4 regions of the Janthinobacterium sp. SUN211 genome follow, and region 3 is predicted to be linked to each of the others. Evidence: predicted binding sites of a transcription regulator. Region 3 holds the regulator's gene; each other region holds the start of a gene.
The links. Region 3 encodes FNR, which switches genes on or off when oxygen is low (the NO sensors DNR and NnrR bind a similar motif). Its sites were predicted from a motif close to TTGATNNNNATCAA; they were not measured.

Region 1 (5,796 bases), on a different contig from region 3:
GGTCACGGCCGGCGATGGCGCGCAAGCCTTGCAACTGGCGCAGCAGGATGACTTCGACGTGCTGCTGCTGGACTTGCAAATGCCACACATGGATGGCCTGGCCGCCACGCAAGCCATCCGTGCCGCCGCCCTGCGCGACGGACGCCCGCGCGTGCCCGTGATCGCCATGACGGCCAGCGTGCTCGAAGCGCACCGCAAGGCGGCGCGGGCGGCCGGCATGGACGGTTTTGCCACCAAGCCCGTCGAATGGCAGGCGCTGGCGCTGGAAATCGCGCGCGTGCTGGGCCTGGCGGCGGACCCGGCCGACGATAGCCTCGCACCGCCGCCCGCTGGCGGACGGGTGCTGCACCATGCGGGCGCCCTGCAGCGCTGGGCCGGCAACGACAGCGCCTACCGCGCGGCGCTGGCCCGTTTCGGACGCGAGCATCCGCGCCTGCCGCCCGCCCTGCTGGCCGCCATCGAAGCGCGCGACCACGCGGCGCTCTTGTCGCACAGCCACCAACTGCGCGGCGTGGCCGCCAACCTGGGACTGGAGCAACTGGCCGCCAGCCTGGCGGCGCTGGAGCAATGCTGCGCCGGTCCCGGTCCCGCCACGGCGCAGCAGCTCGACGAAATCCTGGGCGCCCTGCTGACGCAATGGCCGGCGGCCTTGGCTGCCATCGCCCGGCTGGCGCCGCCTGCCTTGCCGGCGGCAACGGCGGCGGCGGCCATCGACGTGCCCGCCGTCCGGCAAGCGGCCAGTGCCCTGTTAAGCGCCTTGCGGCGCGGCGAACTCGATGACGCGGCGCAAGCACAGTTGCAGCACGCCATGGGCGCGCAAGCGGACGAGCTGACGCCGCTGCTGCATGCCATCGACGACTTTGATTTCCCCCTGGCACAGTCGCTGCTGCACGACTTGCTGCACACCTACGCCCCGGAGTCCCCATGAATGCACCAGCCAGGCCCGTGATTCTCATCGTCGACGATGAGGCGGCCAATTTGCAATTGCTGCGCCAGATCTTGCAGAACGACTATGCGCTGCTGTTCGCCAAGGATGGCGCGCGGGCGCTGGCACTGGCGCAGCAGGAGCGCCCGGCCCTGATCCTGCTCGACGTGATGATGCCCGGCATGAGCGGCCACGACGCCTGCCGCCAGCTGAAGGCCGCGCCGCTGACGGCCGCCATCCCCGTCATTTTCGTCACGGCCCTGAACGACATGCGCGACGAACTGAGCGGTTTTGAGGCGGGTGCCGTCGATTACATCACCAAGCCGCTCAGCCCCGCCATCGTGCGCGCCCGCGTGCGCACGCACCTGTCGCTGGTGCGCATCGATGAATTGAAGGAAACGCGGCTGCAGATCGTCCAGCGCCTGGGCCTGGCGGCCGAATACAAGGACAATGAAACAGGCTTGCACGTGATCCGCATGAGCCATTACGCGCGCCTGCTGGGCGTGGCCGCCGGCATGGACGAGGCCGCCGCGGACGACCTGCTGCACGCGGCGCCCATGCACGACGTGGGCAAGATCGGCATCCCCGACCGCATCCTGCAAAAGCCGGGCAAGCTCGACGCGGACGAGTGGAGCATCATGCAGACGCACGCGCGCATCGGCGGCGACATCATCGGCGAACATGCGGAAGGCGGCATGCTGGCGCTGGCGCGCGCCATCGCCGTGTCGCACCATGAAAAATGGGATGGCAGCGGTTACCCGAACGGCTTGGCAGGCGAAGCGATCCCGCTGGCGGGGCGCATCGTCGCCGTGGCGGACGTGTTCGACGCGCTGACCTCGGTGCGCCCGTACAAGCGCGCGTGGTCGGTGACGGACGCCGTGGGCTATCTGCAAGCGCAACAAGGCAGCCATTTCGATGCGCGGCTGGTCGACCTGTTTGTCGGGGAATTGCCCGCCATCGACGCCATCCGGCTGCGCTGGGCAGAGAAAGCGGAACACCACGCGCCCGCTTGAAGAGTGAACTCCCGCCACGGCCAGCGTTGTTGCGTCACACAAGCAAGTGCCGGACAGATGGCGCCGGCGCCGATGCAGACCACTGGAGGGGCCAGGAGTTCAATGCCATTATGGCTGGCGGCGGGGCAGGCATTTTGATGCACATCAAACAGCTTGCACTTTCCTGGCTGCGCACTTGCAGATGGCCCTGGCCTCTCTTTTTTTGACTTACATCAAGCCCAGCATAAGAAAAGCCCCGGCCAGCACGGCAATGCTGGACTTGCCCGTGTTGCCGTTCTAGCCTTGTTGCCATCCTGACTACCGAGTGACAACATGGCTTACAAATCCATCCTCGTCCACGCCGACCTGTCGCGCCATGCGCCGCAGCGCATCGCCATCGCGGCGCGGCTGGCGCACGCGCACCAGGCGCACCTGATCGGCGCCGCCATGACGGGCATGTCGCGCTTTACCCTGGAAAACAACCGCGGCATGCGCGGCGGCGCCGTGGCGGCGCAGATTTCAGCCTTGCATGGGCAGGCGGAACAGGCGCTGGACCAGTTCGAGACGCTGGCGCGCCAGGCCGGCGGCGCCTCGCTCGAGCGCCGCCTGATCGAAGACGATGAGGATGGCGGCATGGCCGTCAGCGCCCGCTACAGCGATCTGACCGTGCTGAGCCAGCACGACGCCAGCGAAGCCTTGCCCGGCGCCATGAGCGACCTGGTGCCCTACGTGATGCTGAACGCGGCCCGTCCCGTGCTGATCGTGCCGCGCAGCGGCCAGTTCGCACAGGTGGACAACACGGTCGTGGTGGCCTGGGATGGCGGCATGGAAGCGACGCGCGCCATCGGCCACGCCTTGCCCCTCTTGCGCGCGGCGCGCCTGGTGGTGCTGGCCCTGCTGCATCCGCCGGTCGGCCACGCGCAGCCGGCGCGCCATCCGGGCGCCGACATCGCCGCCTACCTGAGCCGCCATGGCGTGCCCGTCGAAGTGCGCCCCGCCGTCGCCACGGGCGACATCGGCGCGGCGCTGCTGGCCATGGCCGCCGAAGTGCATGCGGACTTGCTGGTGATGGGCGGCTACGGCCACGCGCGCTTCCGCGAAATCCTGCTGGGCGGCGTGACGGAAACCGTGCTGCGCCAGATGACCTTGCCGGTGCTGATGGCGCACTGACACCAAGCGCGCTCCATGTCGTTGCACAATGGGTATACTTGCCTGTTTATCCATATCAAAGCAATGTACATGAACCAACAACTCGTCAATTGGGGCAATAGCCTGGCGCCGTTCGGCGGCGAACTGCTGTGGACCGCCCTGCCGTGGATGCTGCTGTGCAGCGCGGCCGGCTTCGTGCTGGCGCTCGGCATCTGCTACCAGCTGGCCAGAAAATGCCTGCTGGTGCGCCGTCCCCGCGCCTGGCATGTGGCCGCCAAGCTCAGCTATGTGCTGATCCTGCTCGCGCTGCCGCTCCTCGGTGCCGGGTTTGGCGCCGTGCACAGCGTGCACCGCGTGGTCAACCAGGCCCTCGAGCGCGACTTGCAGCCTGTGGTCGAAGCGCAGATGCCGGCGCTGCGCGTCTACCTGGAACAGCAGGTCAAGCTGATCGCCCCGGGCCAGCCCATCAGCGTGCGCAGCCTGCTCGAACCGTTCGTGCAAGGCATGTATTACCAGCCCACATCGAGCAGCTACTGGGAACGCAGCAAGGCGCGCTGGATCAATGAATTCATTCTGCGCCGCGGCAGCGTGCTGCTGACGCAGGTGCTGCAGGAACAGCTGATCGCCAGGGTCGGCCTGCTCGGCGAAGCGCTCAAGGGCGCCAACTTCCGTGGCCAGGCGACTGGCGAGCTGGCCGCGCTGGGCACCGACCTGGCCGTGCGCCTGACCACCGACGTGGCGCGCCATGCCGACTTCAGCAAACTCGACAAGTCAGTGCCGATGATTTTCATCGACGCCATCAAACGGCAAGCCGGCGCCTATTTCAATTCGCTCAAGATCACGCTGGGCCTGTTCGCGCTGGCGGCGCTGCTGCTGGTATGGGGCGAGATCATGCTGTACCGCCATTACTACCTGCGCCGCCATCCGCCCGCCGCGGCCCTGCCCGTGTCGCCCATGTAAAAAAAGCCGCGCCTCCTTGCGGATGGCGCGGCTTTCAGGCGGCAGCTAAACCCTTAGGCTTTGCGCTGCGCCACGGCGTCGACGACGCACAGGGCCGTCATGTTGACGATGCGGCGCACGGTGGCCGATGGCGTCAGGATGTGCACGGGCTTGGCGCAACCGAGCAGGATCGGACCGACGGCGATGCCGTTGCCGGCGGCCGTCTTCACCAGGTTGTAGGCGATGTTGGCCGATTCGATGTTCGGCATGACGAGCAGGTTGGCGTCGTTCTTCAGTGCCGAATTCGGCATGATTTTTTGACGCAGCTTGCTGTCGAGGGCCGTATCGCCGTGCATTTCGCCGTCGATTTCCAGGTCCGGCGCGCGTTCCTTGATGATGGCCAGCGCGGCGCGCATCTTTTGCGCCGAGGCGCTGTCGCTGGAACCGAAGTTCGAGTGCGACAGCAGGGCCGCGCGCGGCGACAGGCCGAAACGGGTCATCTCTTCGGCGGCCATGATGGTGATCTCGGCCAACTGGTCCGCGTCCGGGTTTTCATTGACGTGCGTGTCGACCATCACCAGCTGGCGTTCCGGCATGATCAGCACGTTCATGGCAGCGTAGACATTGCTGCCGGCGCGCTTGCCCAGCACCTGGTCGATGTATTTCAGGTGCAGCTGGGTGGTGCCGAAGGTGCCGCAGATCATGCCGTCGGCGTCGCCCTTGTGGATCATCATCGAACCGATCAGGGTGTGACGGCGGCGCATTTCCAGTTTAGCGTATTCCTCGGTGACGCCTTTGCGGCTCGTCATGGCGTAGTACGTATTCCAGTAATCGCGATAGCGCTCGTCGAAGTCCGGGTTGATGACGTCGAAGTCGACGCCTTGCTTGAGGCGCAGGCCGAACTTCTGGATGCGCGCTTCGAGCACCGGTGGGCGGCCGACCAGGATGGGACGCGCCAGTTTTTCATCGACCACCACTTGCACGGCGCGCAGCACGCGCTCTTCTTCGCCTTCGGCGTAGACGATGCGTTTGAGTTCGGCCGGCGTGGATTTGGCCATCAGGAACAGCGGCTTCATGAAGGTGCCGCTGCGGTAGACGAATTGCTGCAGACTGTCCGCGTACGCTTGCAAGTCCTTGATCGGACGCGTGGCCACGCCCGAATCCTCGGCCGCCTTGGCGACCGCCGGCGCGATCTTGATCAGCAAACGCGGATCGAACGGCATCGGAATCAGGTATTCAGGACCGAACGACAGGTTGCTGATGCCGTAGGTGGTGGCCACGATGTCGGACTGCTCGGCATGCGCCAGGTCGGCGATCGCGTGCACGACGGCGATTTCCATCTCGCGCGTGATGGTGGTGGCGCCGCAATCGAGGGCGCCGCGGAAGATGTACGGGAAGCACAGCACGTTGTTGACCTGGTTCGGATAGTCCGAACGGCCCGTGGCGATGATGGCGTCGCTGCGCACGGCCTTGACTTCTTCCGGCAGGATTTCCGGATTCGGGTTGGCCAGCGCCAGGATCAGCGGGTTCGGCGCCATCTTGCGCACCATGTCTTGCTTCAGCACGCCGCCGGCGGACACACCGAGGAAGATGTCCGCGTCCGGGATGATCTCGGCCAGCGTGCGCAGCGGCGTATCTTGCGCGAAGCGTTCCTTGTCCGGGTCCATCAGTTCCGTGCGGCCCTTGTAGACGACGCCGGCCAGGTCGGTGACGTAGATGTTTTTCAGCGGGAAGCCCAGGTCGACGATCAGGTCCAGGCAGGCCAGCGCCGCAGCGCCCGCGCCCGACACG
Region 2 (5,796 bases), on a different contig from region 3:
GCAAAAACCGCGGCCTGCCCCTGTCAGCACGAACACGCGCACGGAACTGTCGGCATTGACTTTCGCAATCGCGTCGCGCACTTCCTCGTGCATGGCTTGCGTAAAACTATTGAGTTTTTCGGGACGGTTCAGGGTGAGCGTGGCAATGCCCTGCTCGATGGTAAAGAGGATGTTTTGGTAGCTCATGGCGTCTCGCTTGTGTAATAGGTAAGGCAGGGCCCGTGCCCTGCACCGGCTTATTCAGCCTGGTCGAAGTCGACCACGACCTTGTCTGTGAGAGGGAAACTCTGGCAGCTAAGGATGAAGCCGCGCGCCACTTCATAGTCTTCCAGCGCGTAGTTGACGTCCATTTCAACCTTGCCGTCGAGGATCTTGCAGCGGCAAGTCGAGCATACGCCGCCCTTGCACGAGTAGCGCATGTCGATGCCCTGCCGCAGGCCCGCGTCGAGGATGGATTCCTTGTCCTTGTCCATCGTGAAGGTGGTGTGGTTGCCATCCAGGATGACGGTCACTTCCGTTTCCTGCACGGCATCGGCGGCCAGCTGGGCGCGCGGCTTGTGGGCGTTTTTCGGGATGCTGGCGGCGAACAGCTCGATCTTGATATTCTGCTTGGGCATGCCGGCTGCCTGCAGGGCAGCGGAGACGCCCAGCATCATGTCTTCCGGACCGCAGATGAAGGCATTGTCGTAGTCTTCGATCTTGATCCAGTGCTGCAGGAACTGCTCGCATTTTTCCTGCGTGATGCGGCCGTTGAACAGTTCGATGTCCTGCTGTTCGCGGCTCATCACGTAGACCAGGTTCAAACGCTCCAGGTACACGTCCTTCAAGTCCGTCAATTCTTCCTTGAAGATGACGGACGACGAGGCGCGGTTGCCGTAGAACAGGGTAAAGCGGCTCAGGGGTTCCGTCAGCAGGGTCGTCTTGATGATGGAGAGGATGGGCGTGATGCCGCTGCCGGCCGCAAACGCCAGGTAGTGCTTGCGGTTGACGCAGTCGAGCGGCACGTTGAAGTGGCCCATGGGCGGCATCACCTCGATGGTGGCGCCGGCTTTCAAAGTGTCGTTGGCCCAGGTGGAAAAGGCGCCGCCCGGCGTGCGCTTGATGGCCACGCGCAGGATGCCGTCCTGCACCGCCGAACAGATGGAATACGAGCGGCGCACGTCTTCCGCATTGATATGGGCGCGCAGGGTCAGGTGCTGGCCCTGCTGGAAGCGGAACTGCTGCTGCAGTTCGGCTGGCACGTCGAACGTGACGGCGATGGTGTCGCGCGTTTCATTGCGCACGTTCGCCACGCACAGCGGATAAAATTTACTCATGCTTCATCTCCAGTTTCTTCGGAACGTGTGCCTGATTTTTTTAGTGGCACTTGAAGTAGTCAAACGGTTCGCGGCAAGCCAGGCATTTGTACAGGGCCTTGCACGGCGTGGAGCCGAACTGGCTGGTCAGCTGCGTATGCGTGGAACCGCAGTTCGGACAGATCACGTCCAGTTTCGGCATGGCCTGGCGCTTGACGCCGCCGCGCAAACCGCTGATGTCGATCACCTGCTGCTGCGGCGGGGCGATGCCATAGCCTTTCAGCTTGGCCTTGCCCGTCTCGCTCATCCAGTCCGTGGTCCAGGCGGGCGCCAGCTGGTTCACCAGCGTCACCTTCGCTACGCCATGGCTGCGCAAGGCATCCGTGACGGCGTCGGCGATCACCTGCATGGCCGGACAGCCCGAATACGTGGGCGTGATCGTCACGGTGCAGGCGTCGCCGCCGGTGACTTCGACGGCGCGCACGATGCCCAGGTCCACCACCGAAATGACGGGAATTTCCGGGTCCGGCACGTCGCCCAGCCAGGCCCAGACCTGGGCGGCGTCCAGCGCTGCCGCAGCCGTGTTCATTACCACTCCGCCCCGGGATAGGCGCGCTGCAGGAACTGCATCTCGGCCAGGATAAAACCCAGGTGTTCCGTGTGCGTGCCCTGCTTGCCGCCCTTTTGCATCCAGGCGTCGGGCGCCGGCATGACCAGCGTCGCTTCGGCGAAGATCTCGGCCACGTGTTCGAGGAAAGCCTGGCGCAGGATGTCCGATGGGGGCGCGATGCCGGCGGCGACCATGGCCTGGTCGACGGCGTCGTACCGGAACATCTCGCCCGTGTACATCCACAGCTTGTCGGCCGCGGCCTGCGTTTTCGCATGGCTTTCCGCCGTGCCGTCGCCGAGGCGCACGATCAGGTCACCGCTGCGGCGCAGGTGATACGTCACTTCCTTGATCGATTTTTGCGCCACCTCGACGATGCGCGCATCCGTCGATTTCGCCAGTTCCAGCAGCTGGAAGTAGTGCCAGCTGTCGAAGAAGAACTGGCGCATCATGGTGTCGGCGTAATTGCCGTTCGGCTGTTCGACCAGCAGGCAATTCTTGAAATCGTGGGCATCGCGCAAAAAGGCGATGTCGTCTTCGTCGCGGCCCGCATTTTCCAGTTCGGCCGCATAGCTGAACCACAAACGCGTCTGGCCCAGCAGGTCCAGCGCCACGTTGGTCAGCGCCATGTCCTCTTCCAGCGCGGGACCCTTGCCGCACAGCTGCGACAGCTGCTGGCTGAGGATCAGGGCGTTGTCGCCCAGGCGCAGCAAGTAGTTAACCTTGTCATCCATTGCCGGTGCTCCCATCACAGGTTCTTGACTTCTTCCGGCATCGGGAAGAAGGTGGGATGGCGGTACACCTTGCTGTTCGACGGTTCGAACAGGGCGCCCTTGTCGCCGGGGCTGCTGGCGACGATATCGGCCGCGCGCACCACCCAGATGCTCACGCCTTCATTGCGGCGCGTATAGACGTCGCGCGCATGGTTGACCGCCATGGTGGCGTCGGAAGCGTGCAGGCTGCCCACATGCTTGTGCGCCAAGCCGTGCTGGCTGCGGATGAAAACTTCCCACAAAGGCCATTCTTTGCTCATGTTGCTATCCCCTTTTATAGATGTTTTCAGGCTGCCGCTTTGCTAGCGGCTTGCTTGTCGGCGTAGGCGACCAAGGCATCGCGGAACCATTCGCCGTCTTCATACGCTTTCACGCGCGTTTGCAGGCGTTCGCGGTTGCACGGGCCATTGCCCTTCAAGACATTGTTGAACTCGGACCAGTCGATCTCGCCGAATTCATAGTGGCCCGTTTCCGCATTGAACTTCAGGTCGGGATCGGGCACGGTCAGACCCAGGTATTCGATTTGCGGCACGGTCTGGTCGACCATGCGCTGGCGCAATTCATCGTTCGAGAACAGCTTGATGCGCCATTGCGCCGACTGGGCGCTGTTGACGGAAGCGGCGTCCGATGGACCGAACATCATCAGCGACGGCCACCACCAGCGGTTCAAGGCATCCTGCGCCATGGCTTTCTGTGCCGGGGTGCCCTTGCACAGCGACATCATGATGTCGTAACCCTGGCGCGCATGGAACGATTCTTCCTTGCAGACGCGGATCATGGCGCGCGCATACGGACCGTACGAGCAGCGGCACAGGGGAATCTGGTTGATGATGGCGGAACCGTCGACCAGCCAGCCGATGGCGCCCATGTCGGCCCACGACAGCGTGGGATAGTTGAAGATGCTGGAATACTTGGCTTTGCCCGAGTGCAAGGCGGCCAGCAAGTCGTCGCGCGACACGCCCAGGGTTTCCGCGGCGCTGTACAGGTACAGGCCGTGACCGGCTTCGTCCTGGATCTTGGCCAGCAGGATCGACTTGCGTTTCAGGGTGGGGGCGCGCGTGACCCAGTTACCTTCGGGCAACTGGCCGACGATTTCCGAGTGCGCATGCTGCGAAATCTGGCGGATCAGGGTCTTGCGGTAGGCGTCCGGCATCCAGTCCTTGGCCTCGATCTTGATGCCTTCGTCGATGCGGGCCTGGAAAGCGCGCTCGTCTTGACCCATGTCATCGATGGAGCGGACGTTTTTGAGGCCGGTTTCAACCATTTGTGCGTACATGATCTGTCTCCCATGTCTTTGATTTTGCGCAGCAACGCGGTGCGATGAACAGATAATACGATACAAAAAACGATTTGCATACACTTGATATGAATCATTTTAAAAAATCGTATCTTGTGCAGCTTTTTTGTGCGTATGATATTGCTTATGAGAAAACACTGCGAAGCGCCACCAGCGCTTCCGGCAAATTATTGCCGCGCTACCCGCGCAGCCAAGTAAACTGCTGCTTTTATTGAACCGACCGCAACACGGCCAGACCGGAACCACATGAAGAACACCCGCTGCACGGCATGGATAGCCGATTTCCTGGAAAGCGACCCACCGCGCTCGAAGTCCCTGGTGATGACCATCTTTGGCGACGCCATCGTGCCGCGCGGCGGCGCCATCTGGCTGGGCAGCCTGATCGAACTGCTGGCGCCGTTTGGCGTGAATGACCGTTTATTGCGCACCAGCGTGTTCCGCCTGGCGCAGGAAGGCTGGCTCAGCTCGCAGCGCGACGGCCGCCGCAGCGCCTATACGATACGTCCGGAGGCGCTGGCCCGCTTCGAGCGCGCCTATCGCCGCATCTATGCACCGCTGGTCGTGCACTGGGATGGCAGCTGGACCCTGGTGATCGGGCCGGCCGGCAGCATCGGCGCCGCCGAGCGGGGGGCGCTGCGCAAGGAATTATTGTGGGCTGGCTATGGCTTGATCTCGCCTGGCATCTTTGGCCACCCGGCCAGCAATACGGAGGCGCTGGAAGATATCCTCGTACGCAATGAAGTGCAGGGCAAGCTGTATGTCTGCCACACCACGGAATTGCCGGGCGTCAGCACGCGCCCCCTGCGCGACATGGTGGGCGACTGCTGGGACTTGTCGGAAGTCATGGCCGGCTACCAGAAATTCATCGCCAGCTTCCAGCCCCTGCTGACCTTGCTGCAAGAAGCGCCCGTGTTCGATGCGGAGCAAGCGTTCGTCATCCGCTCGCTGCTGACGCACGCCTACCGCCGCGTGCAATTGCACGACCCGCAACTGCCCGTCGAACTGCTGCCCGAACCGTGGCCCGGCACGCAGGCGTATGCGCTGGCCCGCGACCTGTACCGCATCACGTACGCGGCGGCCGAGGAACATATCCTGACCACCTTGCGGCGCGAAGATGCGCAGGCGCCCGATGTGGAACCGTGGTTCTACGAACGTTTCGGCGGCCTGAACACCTGACAACACGTCCATGACGATGTTGCAGGGTCTGGGCGTCCGTTCGTACCGCCTGCGGCCCTGCGCCAGGCCCTGGCCATTTTTCAGGCGCTCAGGAATACGTCCGAGCCTGCGCTCACTGTTTTGCTACCACCTGTTTCGCCCCTGCCAATAAATCCTGTCCCAGCTTTTCCAGCGCATTGGCCTGTACCAGCATGGTGTCGAGGATGGCGACGTTGAAGGTGAATTCGGCCGGCGTCGTATAGCCGGGGAAACGTATGATGCGCAGCAATTCCTGCAAGGTCGTGCCCTTGCCCAGGTGCGCCAGGGCGTCGCTGAGGGCGCTGATTTTCTTTTCCAGTTCGCGTATGTGTTTGCCGTTGTCATCCATGATGGCCTCCCCGTGTCGGAGCTATCACGTTAGCAAAGCGCGTCCGTCATCGTTTGCGCCAGCACAAAGTCCACCGCAAAACAGGTATCATCGCGCCATTGCACACGATGCAAAACCCATACGTTTTTATCAGGAACACTCATGACCATTAAAATCAGCCAGCAATTCGACGCCGGCGCGATCGAGGTGCTGCGCGCCGACGATGCCCAATCCATCGAGCTGAACATCCGCAAGGATTCCCACGCCGACATCACGCAGTGGTTTTACTTCCGCCTGCAAGG
Region 3 (5,796 bases):
AGGGCTTCCCCAACCTGACGGACAAGGACTGGCTGTATGGCGGCGAACCCGACATCATCAAGACCACCATCATGCACGGCCGCAATGGGCAAATGCCACCGATGGGCGCTGCCCTGGGCTCCGAAAAGGATGTCGAGAACGTGGCCCATTATGTGCTGAGCCTGTCCGGCTCGACCTCGGATCCCGTCAAGTCCGTGCTGGGCAAGGCCAAGTTCGGCGCCTGCATGGCCTGTCATGGCGCCGATGCCAAGGGTAACCAGATGCTCGGCGCGCCAAACCTGACGGACAAGACCTGGCTGTACGGCGGCAGCGCCGACACCATCATGGAAACCGTACGCAAGGGACGCAGCAACACCATGCCGGCCTTCAGCGATTTCCTCGGCGAATCCAAGGTACACGTGCTGTCGGCGTATGTCTGGAGCCTGTCGAATCCGCAGGCACCCGCAAAGTAAAAATGGAACCTCAAGTCATCAAGATGTATGCGGCCCGCGAGCAAATCTACCCTCGCGAGGCCAAAGGACGCTACGCTACCTGGCGATGGGTATGCGTATGGCTTACCCAGCTCGCGTTCTACGGCTTGCCGTGGTTGACCTGGAATGGCAGGCAAGCCCTGCTGTTCGATTTGACCACGCGCAAGTTCTACATTTTCGGCGTCGTGCTGTGGCCCCAGGATTTCATCTATCTGGCGGCCCTGCTGATCATCTGTGCGTATTTGTTGTTCCTCGTCACGGCCATTGCCGGGCGGGTGTGGTGCGGGTTCTCTTGCCCGCAAACGGTATACACGGAAATTTTCCTGTGGGTCGAACGCCGCATCGAGGGCACGCGCAGCGCGCGCATGGCCCTCGACAAGCAGGGCCCCTCCGTGCGCAAGGCGTTCAAGAAGACGGCCAAGCACCTGGTATGGGGCGCCATCGCCCTGTGGACGGGCTTTACCTTTGTCGGCTACTTCACGCCGATCAAGGAACTGGCGCAGTCGGTGACCACGCTGAACTTCGGTCCCTGGGAATGGTTCTGGGTATTGTTCTACAGTCTGGCAACCTACGGCAACGCGGGCTGGCTGCGCGAGCAGGTGTGCAAATACATGTGCCCCTACGCGCGCTTCCAGAGCGCCATGTTCGACCAGGACACCCTGATCATCACCTACGATGCCAAGCGCGGCGAACCACGTGGCGCCATGAGCAAGAAGGCCGGCAACAACGACAAGCTGGGCGATTGCATCGACTGTACCCTGTGCGTGCAGGTGTGTCCGACCGGCATCGATATCCGTAACGGCCTGCAGTATGAATGCATCGGTTGCGCCGCTTGCGTCGATGCCTGCAACAGCGTGATGGACAAGGTCGACCGGCCACGGGGACTGGTACGCTACAGTACCGACCATGCGATGGAAAACAACTTCAATTCGAAGCAGATACGCCAGCGCGCCATGCGCCCGCGCGTCTTGATCTACACTTCCATCCTGGCCCTGATCATCATCGCCGTGTGTACTTCGCTGGCCCTGCGCACGCCCCTGAAAATGGACGTGATCCGCGACCGCGGTTCCATGGGACGCGAAGTGGAAGACGGCATGATCGAAAACGTCTACCGCCTGCAGATCATGAACACATCGGAGCAAAGCCAGCATTTCAAAATCAGCGCTTCCGGCTTGCCGGGCCTGACCTTGCTGACGCGCGAAGAAGTGACCTTGCAGCCGACGGAAACGCTGGGTTGGCCGATCCGCCTGCGCGTGCCGCACGGCGTGGGAGAGAAGGGCTCGAACAAGATTGCGATCGAATTGCAATCGCTGGACGACCCATCGCTGCATGTGCGTGAAAGCGCGGTATTCATCGTGCCGCGGTAATAGCAGGAAGGCCAGTCCCCGCATGGGGATTGGCCGTTTACACAGGAGAAATACCATGTCCGACAGTCTGAAACTGCAAGCACCCGTTGCACCGTGGTACAAGCATCGCTGGCCATGGCTGCTGATGATCGGCCCCGGCCTGTCCGTGGTCGTCGGCAGCTTCATGGGCTATATCGCGTTTACGCAGCCCGATGCGCTGGTGGTGGGCGATTATTACAAGCAGGGCAAGGCGATCAACCAGGATTTGAAGCGCGACACGATCGCCAGCGACCTGGCGATGGATACGCGCCTGTCGTATGACGTGGCGCAAGCGCGCCTGACCGGTTCCGTGCACAGCTTCGGCAAGGCCTATCAGGCGCCTTTGCAGCTGCACCTAGCGCATGCGACCCTGCCGGAAAAGGATATCAAGGTGCTGGTACAGCCCGATGCGGCCGGCAATTTTTCCGTGGCGCTGCCGATGCTCGAGCGCAGCCGCTGGCAAGTGCTGGTGGAAAACGACAAACGCGAGTGGCGCCTGTCCGGCATCTGGACCTGGCCGCTGCAGCGCAGCATCGCGCTGCATGCGGACGAGGAACTGTAAGTCTTATTTGCAGACGTCCGTGCCGGCCGTAATCGCCTTCAGTTTCGCCGGCTGCAGGATTTCAATTTCCCGGTTGGAGACACGCAGCCAGCCTTCCTTCTTGAACTTCGACAGCAGGCGGCTGACGCTCTCGATGGTCAGGCCCAGGTAGTTGCCGATTTCCTCGCGCGACATGCGCAGCTGGAAATTGCTGCCCGAATAGCCGCGCGCTTCATAGCGCGACGCCAGGTTGACGATGAAGGCGGCAAAGCGCTGCGTCGCCTGCATATTGCCCAGCAACAGCATGACGCTTTGCTCGCGCGTGATTTCCTGGCTCATCATGCGGTGGAAATGGCGCAGCAGGGTCGGCATATTGCCCAGCAATTGTTCCAGGCTGGAAAACGGGATTTCACACACTTCGCTGTCTTCCAGCGCCACCGCATTACAGTGGTGGCGGTCGGCGCTGATGGCGTCCATGCCCAGCAGTTCGCCCGCCATCTGGAAGCCCGTCACCTGCTCTTCGCCGCCCGGATTGATCTGGTACGTCTTGAAATGCCCCAGGCGGATCGCATACAGGTTCTGGAACGAGTCGCCGATGCGGAACAGCGAGGCGCCGCGCACAATCTTGCGGCGGCGGCCTATGATCTGGTCCAGCCTGTCCATGTCGCCCACATCGAGGCCCATCGGCAGGCACAATTGATGCATGCTGCAGGTCGAGCATCGCGCACGCAACGCCTCCACGTTCACGGTGGGCAAGGTTGGAGTGAGTAGCGCTTCAGTCATGTCGGTACCTTTTAGAAAATGCAACAACAAGTTTACTGCATACAGCCGCATACAGGGTTGCCGTATACCAATTTCACCGTAAATTCGGCGAATAAACGACGTCCAGCCTTTAATTATATGGCAACATCGTCAAAAGCCCGTACGGGGCGGGCAATTTGCGCGGCGGCGCTTGCCAAGCTGGGGCATTGATAGGAAAATTCCTGACAGCATTATCTGCCGCCTGTGCCGCCCGGTACTGAAAAGGAAATCATGAAGCCTCTCGGCATTAAAGCAAAAGTCGCGCTGGCCACCAGCCTGACCTCGATCGCCATGATCGCGCTGGTCACCATGATCCAGGTGCAGCACATGCGCGACGACTTCACCCGAGTACTGCTGAGCCAGCAATCGTCCCTGATCACCCGCACCGCTGCCGAGCTCGACGACAAGCTGGGCATGCTGCTGCAGATCGTCACCCTGACGGCCCGACAGCAGCCGCCGGAATTGATCGCCCGGCCCGCCCAATTGCGCGAATACTATTCGCGCCGCTCGATGCTGGTGCTGTTCGATGACGTGCTGGTGCTCGACGCGCATGGCGCCGTCGTGGCCGACATGCCGGAGGTAGCGGGGCGTGCCGGCATCAACGTCGCCGAGCGCGAGTATTTCCAGACCGTCCTGCGCACGCGCCAGCCCATGATCACCGAACCGATGCTGGGCAAGTCGAGCGGCATGCCCATCGTGCAGATGGTGGCGCCCGTGCTGGCCGCCGATGGCCAGGTGGCCGGCGTGGTGATCGGCGTGCTGCGCCTGTACAAGGACAACCTGCTGGGCCGCCTGCGCTCGGAAAAGATCGGCAAGAACGGCTATTACTTCATTCTCACGCGCGGCGCCGTGCCGCGCTACGTGCTGCACCCCGATACCAGCCGCTTGCTGCAACCGCGCAAGCCGAACGCCAACCTGACGACGACCCAGCTGCTGAAGGAAGATGGCGAAGGCAGCATGGTCAGCACCAACAGCCGCGGCATCACGGCCGTCAACAGCTTCAAGCGCCTGAAATCCGTGAACTGGCTGCTGGCCGCCTCGCTCCCCGTCGAGGATGCCTTCGAACCGTTCGATGGCGTGCTGTACCGATTGGTGCTGTGGAGCATCCTCGCCTCGCTGCTGGCCGCCTTCGTGCTGGGCTGGGTCACCGTGCGCCTGCTGTCGCCGCTGGTGCGCCTGCGCGACACCCTGCAAGCCCTGCGCACCAGCGGCAGCCGCTTCACGCCCGTGCCGGTGCAGCAGCGCGACGAGATCGGCGAACTGACGGAAGCGTTCAACGGCCTGATGAGCGAACGCGACCGCCTGCAGCAGGAACTCGAATCGCGCGCGGCGGAGCTGGAACAGGAACGCGACCGGGCCGAGGCGGCCAACCGCGCGAAGAGCGATTTCGTGGCCAACATGAGCCATGAAATCCGCACGCCCCTCAATGCCGTGCTGGGCATGGTGTATTTGCTGGGCAATACCAGGCTCGACACGGAACAGCGCAAGTATCTGACCATGGTCAGAGTGGCGGGCCAGTCGCTGCTGGGCATCCTCAATGACGTGCTCGACTATTCGAAGATCGAGGCGCGGCGCATGGAGTTGTCGCCCGTCGAATTCGACCTCGACGAAGTCATGAATACCCTGGCCACGACGATGACGATGAATGCGGGCGAAAAGGAGCTGGAACTGGCCATCGCCGTCGAGCCCGACGTGCCGCGGCGCCTCGTGGGCGACGCCCAGCGCCTGCAGCAAATCCTCGTCAACCTGGCCGGCAACGCCATCAAGTTCACGGAAAGCGGCGAAGTGGTGGTGGCCGTCAGCCTGGCCGAGAGCGAGAGCGGCCGCGCCTGGCTGCGCTTCGAAGTGCGCGACACGGGCATCGGCATGACGGAACTGCAGCAACAGCAGCTGTTTGCCGCGTTTTCCCAGGGCGACCAGAGCATCACGCGGCGCTTCGGCGGCACGGGCCTGGGCCTGGCCATCAGCAAGCAGCTGATCCACATGATGGGCGGCGACATCGCCGTCGCCAGCAGCGAAGGCAAGGGCAGCCGCTTCTGGTTCAGCGTGCCCTTCGAAATGCTGGCGCAGCCGGCCGAAACGCGGCGCACGCCGGCGCTGGGCCAGCTGCGCCTGCTGGTGGCCGACGACAACCGCACCACGCGCGAACTGATCGTCAAGCTGATCGAGGCATGGGGCTGGCTGGCCGACGAAGTGGACTCCGGCTTTGCCGCCATCGAGCTGTACCGCGAACGCCTGGCGCAGCAGCAACCGTACGACGTGGTGCTGGCCGACTGGCACATGCCCGTCATGGATGGCCTGGCCACGGCCAAGGCCATCCGCCAGGCGGCCAGCGGCCAGCGCCAGCCCATCGTGGTGATGGTCAACGCCTTCGCCCGCAACCACCTGGAAGAAATCTCCAGCGCGGCCGAGGCCGACGTCGTGCTGATGAAGCCGATCACGGGCTCGAGCCTGTTCGACGCCCTGCACCAGGCGCTGATCGCCAAGGACGACGGCGGCGAGCAACGCATGCTGCACCAGCCGCTGGGCACGGAACTGGCCGGCGTGCACTTCCTGCTGGTGGAAGACAACCACCTGAACCAGGCCGTGGCGCGCGGCA
Region 4 (5,796 bases), on a different contig from region 3:
TCCCCTGAAAATCCATGGCACCACCAAGGGCGAGCACATCGCCGCCCGCGTCGAGGAATGCCTGGCGCTGGTGGGCTTGTCCGACAAGCTGCACAGCTATCCGGCGCAATTGTCGGGCGGGCAGAAACAGCGCGTGGCGATTGCCCGCGCCCTGGCCAGCCACCCCGACGTGCTGCTGTGCGACGAACCGACGTCCGCGCTGGACGCGGAAACGACGCGCGCCCTGCTCGATACCTTGCGCGATATCAATGCGCGTCTGGGCGTGACCATCGTCATCGTCAGCCATGAGCTGTCGGTGCTGGGCGCCATCTGCAACCGGGTCGCCGTCGTGGAAAGCGGCGCCATCGCCGAACAATTCGATTTGAGCGACACGGCTACCCCGCGCAAGACGGCGCTGGGACGCGAGCTGGCTTATTACGGCACCGAGGCGTTTGAAGCCACCGCATGGAAGGATGCAACACATGTTTGAAGAATCGATCAATAACGTCATCAACCTGCTGCCGGAAATCTGGGTGGCGCTGGGCCAGACCATGACCATGCTAGGCATCGGCTTGACGGCCGCCATCCTGATCGGCGGCCCGCTGGGCATCCTGCTGTTCCTCGTCTCGGAAGGCCAGTCGCTGGAAAACCGTCCGCTGTCGACGATCCTCGGCTGGCTGGTAAATACCGTGCGCAGCTTCCCCTTCATCATCCTGCTGGTCGCCCTGACGCCGTTTACGCGCATCATCGCGGGCACTTCGATCGGCCCGCTGGCGGCCAGCGTGCCGCTGTCGTTCGCCGCCATTCCCTACCTGGCGCGCCTGGTGGAACAGAACCTGCGCGAAGTGCCGCGCGGCGTGATCGAAGCGGCGCACGCCATGGGCGCGTCGGAAATGCAGATCATCTTCCGCGTGCTGCTGGTGGAAGCGCGTTCCGGCCTGGTGCTGGCCCTGACCGTGCTGTCGATCAGCTTCCTGTCGTATTCGGCCGTGGCCGGCGTGGTGGGCGGCGGCGGTATCGGCGACCTGGCCATCCGCTACGGCTACTACCGCTTCGAGACGGACATCATGGTCGCCACCGTGGCCATCCTGATCGTGCTGGTGCAAACCATCCAGTTCGCCGGCACGCGCATCGCCAAGCGCCTCGACAAACGTTAATTCATATTCAGTATTTCAGTACAAGGAAAAGCATGAACCACATTCGCCGCAACCTGCTCCTGGCCGCTGCCAGCCTGGCCTTCGCCACCGCCGCCCACGCCAAGGACCCGAAAGAACTCGTCATCGGCACCAGCTCCGGCCCGTATTCGGACCAGCTGAAGCTGGGCATCAAGCCTATCCTGGAAAAACAGGGCTACAAGGTCAAGATCGTGGAATTCAACGACTACGTGCAGCCGAACTACGCACTGGCCGAAGGCTCGCTGGATGCCAACGTGTTCCAGCACATCGTCTACCTGACCAAGTTCGCCACCGATAACAAGCTGCCACTGAGCTCATTGATCACCGTGCCGACCATGCCGATCGGCCTGTACGGCGGCAAGCAAAAAACGCTGGCGGAAGTCAAGAACGGTGCCACCATCACCATGCCGAACGACCCGACCAACCAGGCGCGCGCGCTGGTGATGCTGGCCAAGATGGGCTGGATCAAGCTGAAACCGAACGTCGACCCGCTGCGCGCGTCCGAGCGCGACGTGCTGGAAAACCCGAAGAAGCTGAAACTGGTACCGCTGGAAGCGGCGCAGCTGCCACGTTCGCTGGCCGACGCCGACTACGCTTTCGTCAACGGCAACTTCGCCCTGGCCGCCGGCATGAAGCTGACGTCGGCCCTGAGCGTGGAAAAGATTTCGGACAGCTACATCAACCTGGTGGCCATCCGCACGGCCGACAAGGCCAAGCCATGGGTCAAGGACCTGGAAGCGGCCTACCGCTCGCGCGCCTTCCTCGACGCGACGAACAAATACCTGGCCGGCTACGAAAAGACGGATTACCAGCTGGCGCTGGAAAAGACGCTGAAAAAATAAGGCGAAAGCAAAGCGCTGCACACAAAAAGACGGCCAGGTTCACACCTGGCCGTCTTTTTTTATTCTGCGCGCCACCCGGGCGCCATCACTGCTTAGAAGCGGTAGCCGACGCCTACGCCGATCAGGATAGGATCGATCTTGACTTCGCTGACCTTGCCGCCAGCAGCGGTCAGTACGTCGCTGCGGATCTGCACTTTCTTGATGTCGAAGTTCAAGGACCAGTTCTTGTCCAGTTTGTAGTCGACACCGGCTTGCAGCGCGAAGCCCCAGCTGTCGTGTTCCAGGCGCAGGCCGGGCAGTTTGACACCCGAGATATTCGTGTAGTTCACGCCGGCACCCACGTAAGGGCTGAACTGTTTTTCAGGCATGAAGTGGTATTGCAGCGACAGGGTCGGCGGCAGGTGCTTGAAGGTGCCGACTTGGCCGCCATCGAGCTTGACATCATGCTTTTGCGGGTAGGTCAGGATCAGCTCGGCAGCGATATTCGGGGTGAAAAAATACGAAATATCGATTTCAGGAATCGTCTTGCTGCTGACCGTCAAGCGGTCCGATGCGCCGAAGCCACCAACAGGAGTAGATTTATCGGCCGGATCGATATGCACGGCGCGCGCACGGACCAGCCATGGGCTTTCCTGTGCCATGGCGTTGCCGGCGAATGCGCCGATGGCGGCCAGGACGATTGCTGCTGCAGTTGCGGACGTTTTCATTATGTTTTCCTCTGTCGTTAAGTAACGCTGCGAAGTCTAAGAGTGCAGTGCAACAAAAACTTTGATCCACATCAAATAGTGCTATATGGCATCACCAGAGGGATTTTTTCCTTTGCCCAAGTCAAAAATTGCCGTATTGCAGCGCATCAATGCACGTCGGCAAACAGGCTGGCGACCCAGTCGGCAAAGACGCGCACGCGCGGCGACAATTGCCGGTGGTGGGGATACAGCACGGACACGGGCAGCGGATCGGGCCGCCAGTCCCGCAGCACTTCCACCAGTTCGCCAGCCGCCAGCGCCCGCTCCAGGTGATAACGGGGCGCCTGGATCAAGCCCATGCCCGCGCGGCAGCAGGCGTGATATGCGTCCGCATTGTTGACGGACACGGTGCCCGGCAAGGCCACGCTGCGGCGCTGGCCCTCCACCTTGAAATCGAAGGGCCAGACCTTGCCCGTCTGGGCGGAAAAGAAATTGACGGCGCGGTGGCCATCCAACTGCGCCAGATGCTCCGGCGTGCCATGCACGGCCAGATAGGCGGGGCTGGCGCACGTCACCTGTTCCAGCAGCGCCACGCGGCGCGCCACCATCGACGAGTCGCCCAGTTCGCCCACGCGCAGCACGCAATCGACGCCTTCGCGCACCAGGTCGACGAGGCGGTCGCCCATGCCGATTTCCAGTTCGATCAGCGGATAGCGGGCGCAGAACCGGTCCAGCACGGGCATGACGAAGTGCATGGCCAGGGTCGCGTGCAAGTCGATGCGCAGCTTGCCGGCCGGTTGCTGCGCCGCCGAACTGAACACGGCTTCCGTTTCTTCCAGGTCCGCCAGCAGGCGCACGCAGCGCTGGTAATACGCGTCGCCATCGGGCGTGGGCGTCACTTGCCGCGTGGTCCGCTGCAGCAGGCGCACGCGCAGACGCGCTTCCAGCTGCTTGATCGCATGCGTGACGGTGGCCTTCGGATAGCCGAGGTCATGCGCCGCCTGCGTAAAACTGCGCAGTTCGACGATGCGCGTAAAGATGCGCATCGCATCAAATCGGTCCATGCTCCCTCCATTGTTATTCCTTGCTGCACAGTATAGCGATTCGACCGCCACTTTTCATCGGCAACCAATACTGCTGGCATCAGTTGCCCGCCACGCAAGCGCCACTTGCGCCGATGTCACTGGATTGCCGCCCGCCCGCGCGGCATACTATTTACAGTACACACATGAGAATGGTAATGATTATCATTTGCGATATAATGCAATACCTCGCTAGGGCGACTACAAAAAGGAATGGGAGACATGGATATATTGAGGGAACTGCGTGAATCGGGCTTGAAAGTGACCATCCCCCGCTTGCGGATTCTGCAGCTGTTTCAAGAAGGCACGATCAAGCACCTGAGTGCGGACGATGTCTACAAACTCTTGCTGGCTGAAAAGATCGACGTGGGCCTGGCCACCATCTACCGCGTGCTGATGCAGTTTGCCGAAGCGGGCATCCTGTTTCGCCGGCATTTCGAATCGGGCCACGCCGTCTTCGAACTGAACGAAGGCCAGCACCACGACCACCTGGTCTGCACGGGTTGCGGCAAGGTCGATGAATTCGTCGACGAAGGCATCGAACTGCGCCAGAACGAGATCGCCGCCGAGCGGGGCTTCGTGCTGCACGAGCACGCGCTGTCGCTGTACGGCACCTGCGCCGAGTGCACGGCGAAGAAAGTGCCGCCGCGCCGGGCCTGAGGATGCCTGGGCCGTTTGGGCGCCGCTGCCTTGCGGTAAGATTCGCTCAAGCTTGAGAAAGGATCACCCATGTACATCGGAGAAATCGCCCGCCTGGCGGGCACCTCGCCCAAGGCCTTGCGCCACTATGAAGCGCTGGGCTTGCTGGGCGACGTGCGCCGCGCCGGCGCCTACCGCGTCTACACGCAGCAAGACCTGGCGCAAGTCAAACTCATACGCCAGGCGCAGGCGCTGGGCTTCCGCCTGGCCGAACTGCTGCCCATCCTGGCCGGCGACGATACGGACTGGGCCGCCCTGTCGCAGCACATCGCCGCCAAGCGCACGCAGATACAGCAGGATATCGCCCGCCTGCGCCAGCTCGACGCCCAACTGGCCGACATCGACACGGAAATCCACGACTGCCTGGCACACCAATACCTTCAAGCGGCCGCTTGACTCTGCCCCCAGGGGCAGGCTTTAGCATGCAAGCTCTTCTTTAACGGACAGCCTGCACCATGACCAAGACGACACCCAAGCGCATTTTGATACTCCTCGGCCACCCGTCGGGCGACAGCTTTTGCGCCGCCCTGGCCGAGGCCTATGCCGCCACGGCCCGCAGCGCGGGCCACACCGTGCGCGAACTGCGCCTGGGCCAGCTGGACTTCGATCCCATCCTGCACGAAGGCTACCGCCAGGTGCAGCCGCTGGAAGCGGACTTGCTGGCCGCGCAGGAAGCCATCAGCTGGGCCGAACACCTGGTGTTCGCCTACCCGATCTGGTGGGGCGGCGCGCCAGCCCTGCTGAAAGGCTTCGTCGACCGCGTCTTCCTGCCCGGCTACGCTTTCAAGTACCGCCCCGGCAAGGCTTTCCCGGCGCAATTGCTGAAGGGCCGCACGGCCCAGCTGCTGGTGACGATGGACACGCCGCCCTGGTATTTCCGCTGGGTCTACCGCATGCCCGGCATCCACCAGTTGCGCAAGACGACGCTGGAATTTTGCGGCATCAAACCCGTCAGGGTGGCCAGCTTCGGCCCCATCCTCGACTCCACCGAGCCGCAACGCGCGCGCTGGCTGGCCCAGGCCAAGACGCTGGCGCGCCATCTGTAAGCCCGGCAACGGCTTGCCATGCAGCCATCTTGCATACGGTTTTGACAAGCTGGTAATCAAGCCGTCATATTCCAAGGCTACCATGATGATATTGCCTGTTTGTCAGTCGCCTTGCCGTCGCGACAACAAGGGTCCGATCGTCATGTAAAGGTAGCCGCTGTGGAGTTCAACGCTTCTCGATTGCATCTTCCCCGTTATCGCACGTCCGTGGCGGCTGATCTGTGCATTCCCACGGAATCCGTGCAGGCCGACGCCAGCAATTTCGCCGTGCTGGAATTGTTCACGGA

Region 1: a site for FNR is predicted at 2,073-2,086, ahead of O3301_RS20455 (universal stress protein). Genes of this name have one in related genera too.
Region 2: a site for FNR is predicted at 4,036-4,049, ahead of paaA (1,2-phenylacetyl-CoA epoxidase subunit PaaA). Genes of this name have one in related genera too.
Region 4: a site for FNR is predicted at 2,765-2,778, ahead of O3301_RS11005 (OmpW family protein). Genes of this name have one in related genera too.

Annotation. Positions count from the first base shown of each region.
Region 1 covers NZ_JAPWIC010000006.1:132,393-138,188, reverse strand. Annotated here, with positions in the region: gene O3301_RS20465 (MHYT domain-containing protein) at 1-928, shown strand, start outside; gene O3301_RS20460 (two-component system response regulator) at 925-1,938, shown strand; gene O3301_RS20455 (universal stress protein) at 2,251-3,087, shown strand; gene O3301_RS20450 (hypothetical protein) at 3,157-4,026, shown strand; gene O3301_RS20445 (NADP-dependent malic enzyme) at 4,080-5,796, opposite strand, start outside.
Region 2 covers NZ_JAPWIC010000006.1:209,780-215,575, reverse strand. Annotated here, with positions in the region: gene paaG (2-(1,2-epoxy-1,2-dihydrophenyl)acetyl-CoA isomerase PaaG) at 1-186, opposite strand, end outside; gene paaE (1,2-phenylacetyl-CoA epoxidase subunit PaaE) at 237-1,316, opposite strand; gene paaD (1,2-phenylacetyl-CoA epoxidase subunit PaaD) at 1,357-1,884, opposite strand; gene paaC (1,2-phenylacetyl-CoA epoxidase subunit PaaC) at 1,884-2,636, opposite strand; gene paaB (1,2-phenylacetyl-CoA epoxidase subunit PaaB) at 2,651-2,935, opposite strand; gene paaA (1,2-phenylacetyl-CoA epoxidase subunit PaaA) at 2,962-3,951, opposite strand; gene paaX (phenylacetic acid degradation operon negative regulatory protein PaaX) at 4,219-5,148, shown strand; gene O3301_RS20795 (hypothetical protein) at 5,261-5,515, opposite strand; gene O3301_RS20790 (M14-type cytosolic carboxypeptidase) at 5,657-5,796, shown strand, end outside.
Region 3 covers NZ_JAPWIC010000003.1:62,176-67,971, forward strand. Annotated here, with positions in the region: gene ccoP (cytochrome-c oxidase, cbb3-type subunit III) at 1-452, shown strand, start outside; gene ccoG (cytochrome c oxidase accessory protein CcoG) at 455-1,837, shown strand; gene O3301_RS11540 (FixH family protein) at 1,893-2,417, shown strand; gene fnr (fumarate/nitrate reduction transcriptional regulator Fnr) at 2,421-3,179, opposite strand; gene O3301_RS11550 (response regulator) at 3,429-5,796, shown strand, end outside.
Region 4 covers NZ_JAPWIC010000002.1:1,143,647-1,149,442, reverse strand. Annotated here, with positions in the region: gene O3301_RS11020 (methionine ABC transporter ATP-binding protein) at 1-469, shown strand, start outside; gene O3301_RS11015 (methionine ABC transporter permease) at 462-1,136, shown strand; gene O3301_RS11010 (MetQ/NlpA family ABC transporter substrate-binding protein) at 1,169-1,996, shown strand; gene O3301_RS11005 (OmpW family protein) at 2,089-2,703, opposite strand; gene O3301_RS11000 (LysR family transcriptional regulator) at 2,850-3,746, opposite strand; gene fur (ferric iron uptake transcriptional regulator) at 3,987-4,424, shown strand; gene O3301_RS10990 (MerR family transcriptional regulator) at 4,494-4,859, shown strand; gene O3301_RS10985 (NAD(P)H-dependent oxidoreductase) at 4,919-5,509, shown strand; gene O3301_RS10980 (SpoIIE family protein phosphatase) at 5,750-5,796, shown strand, end outside.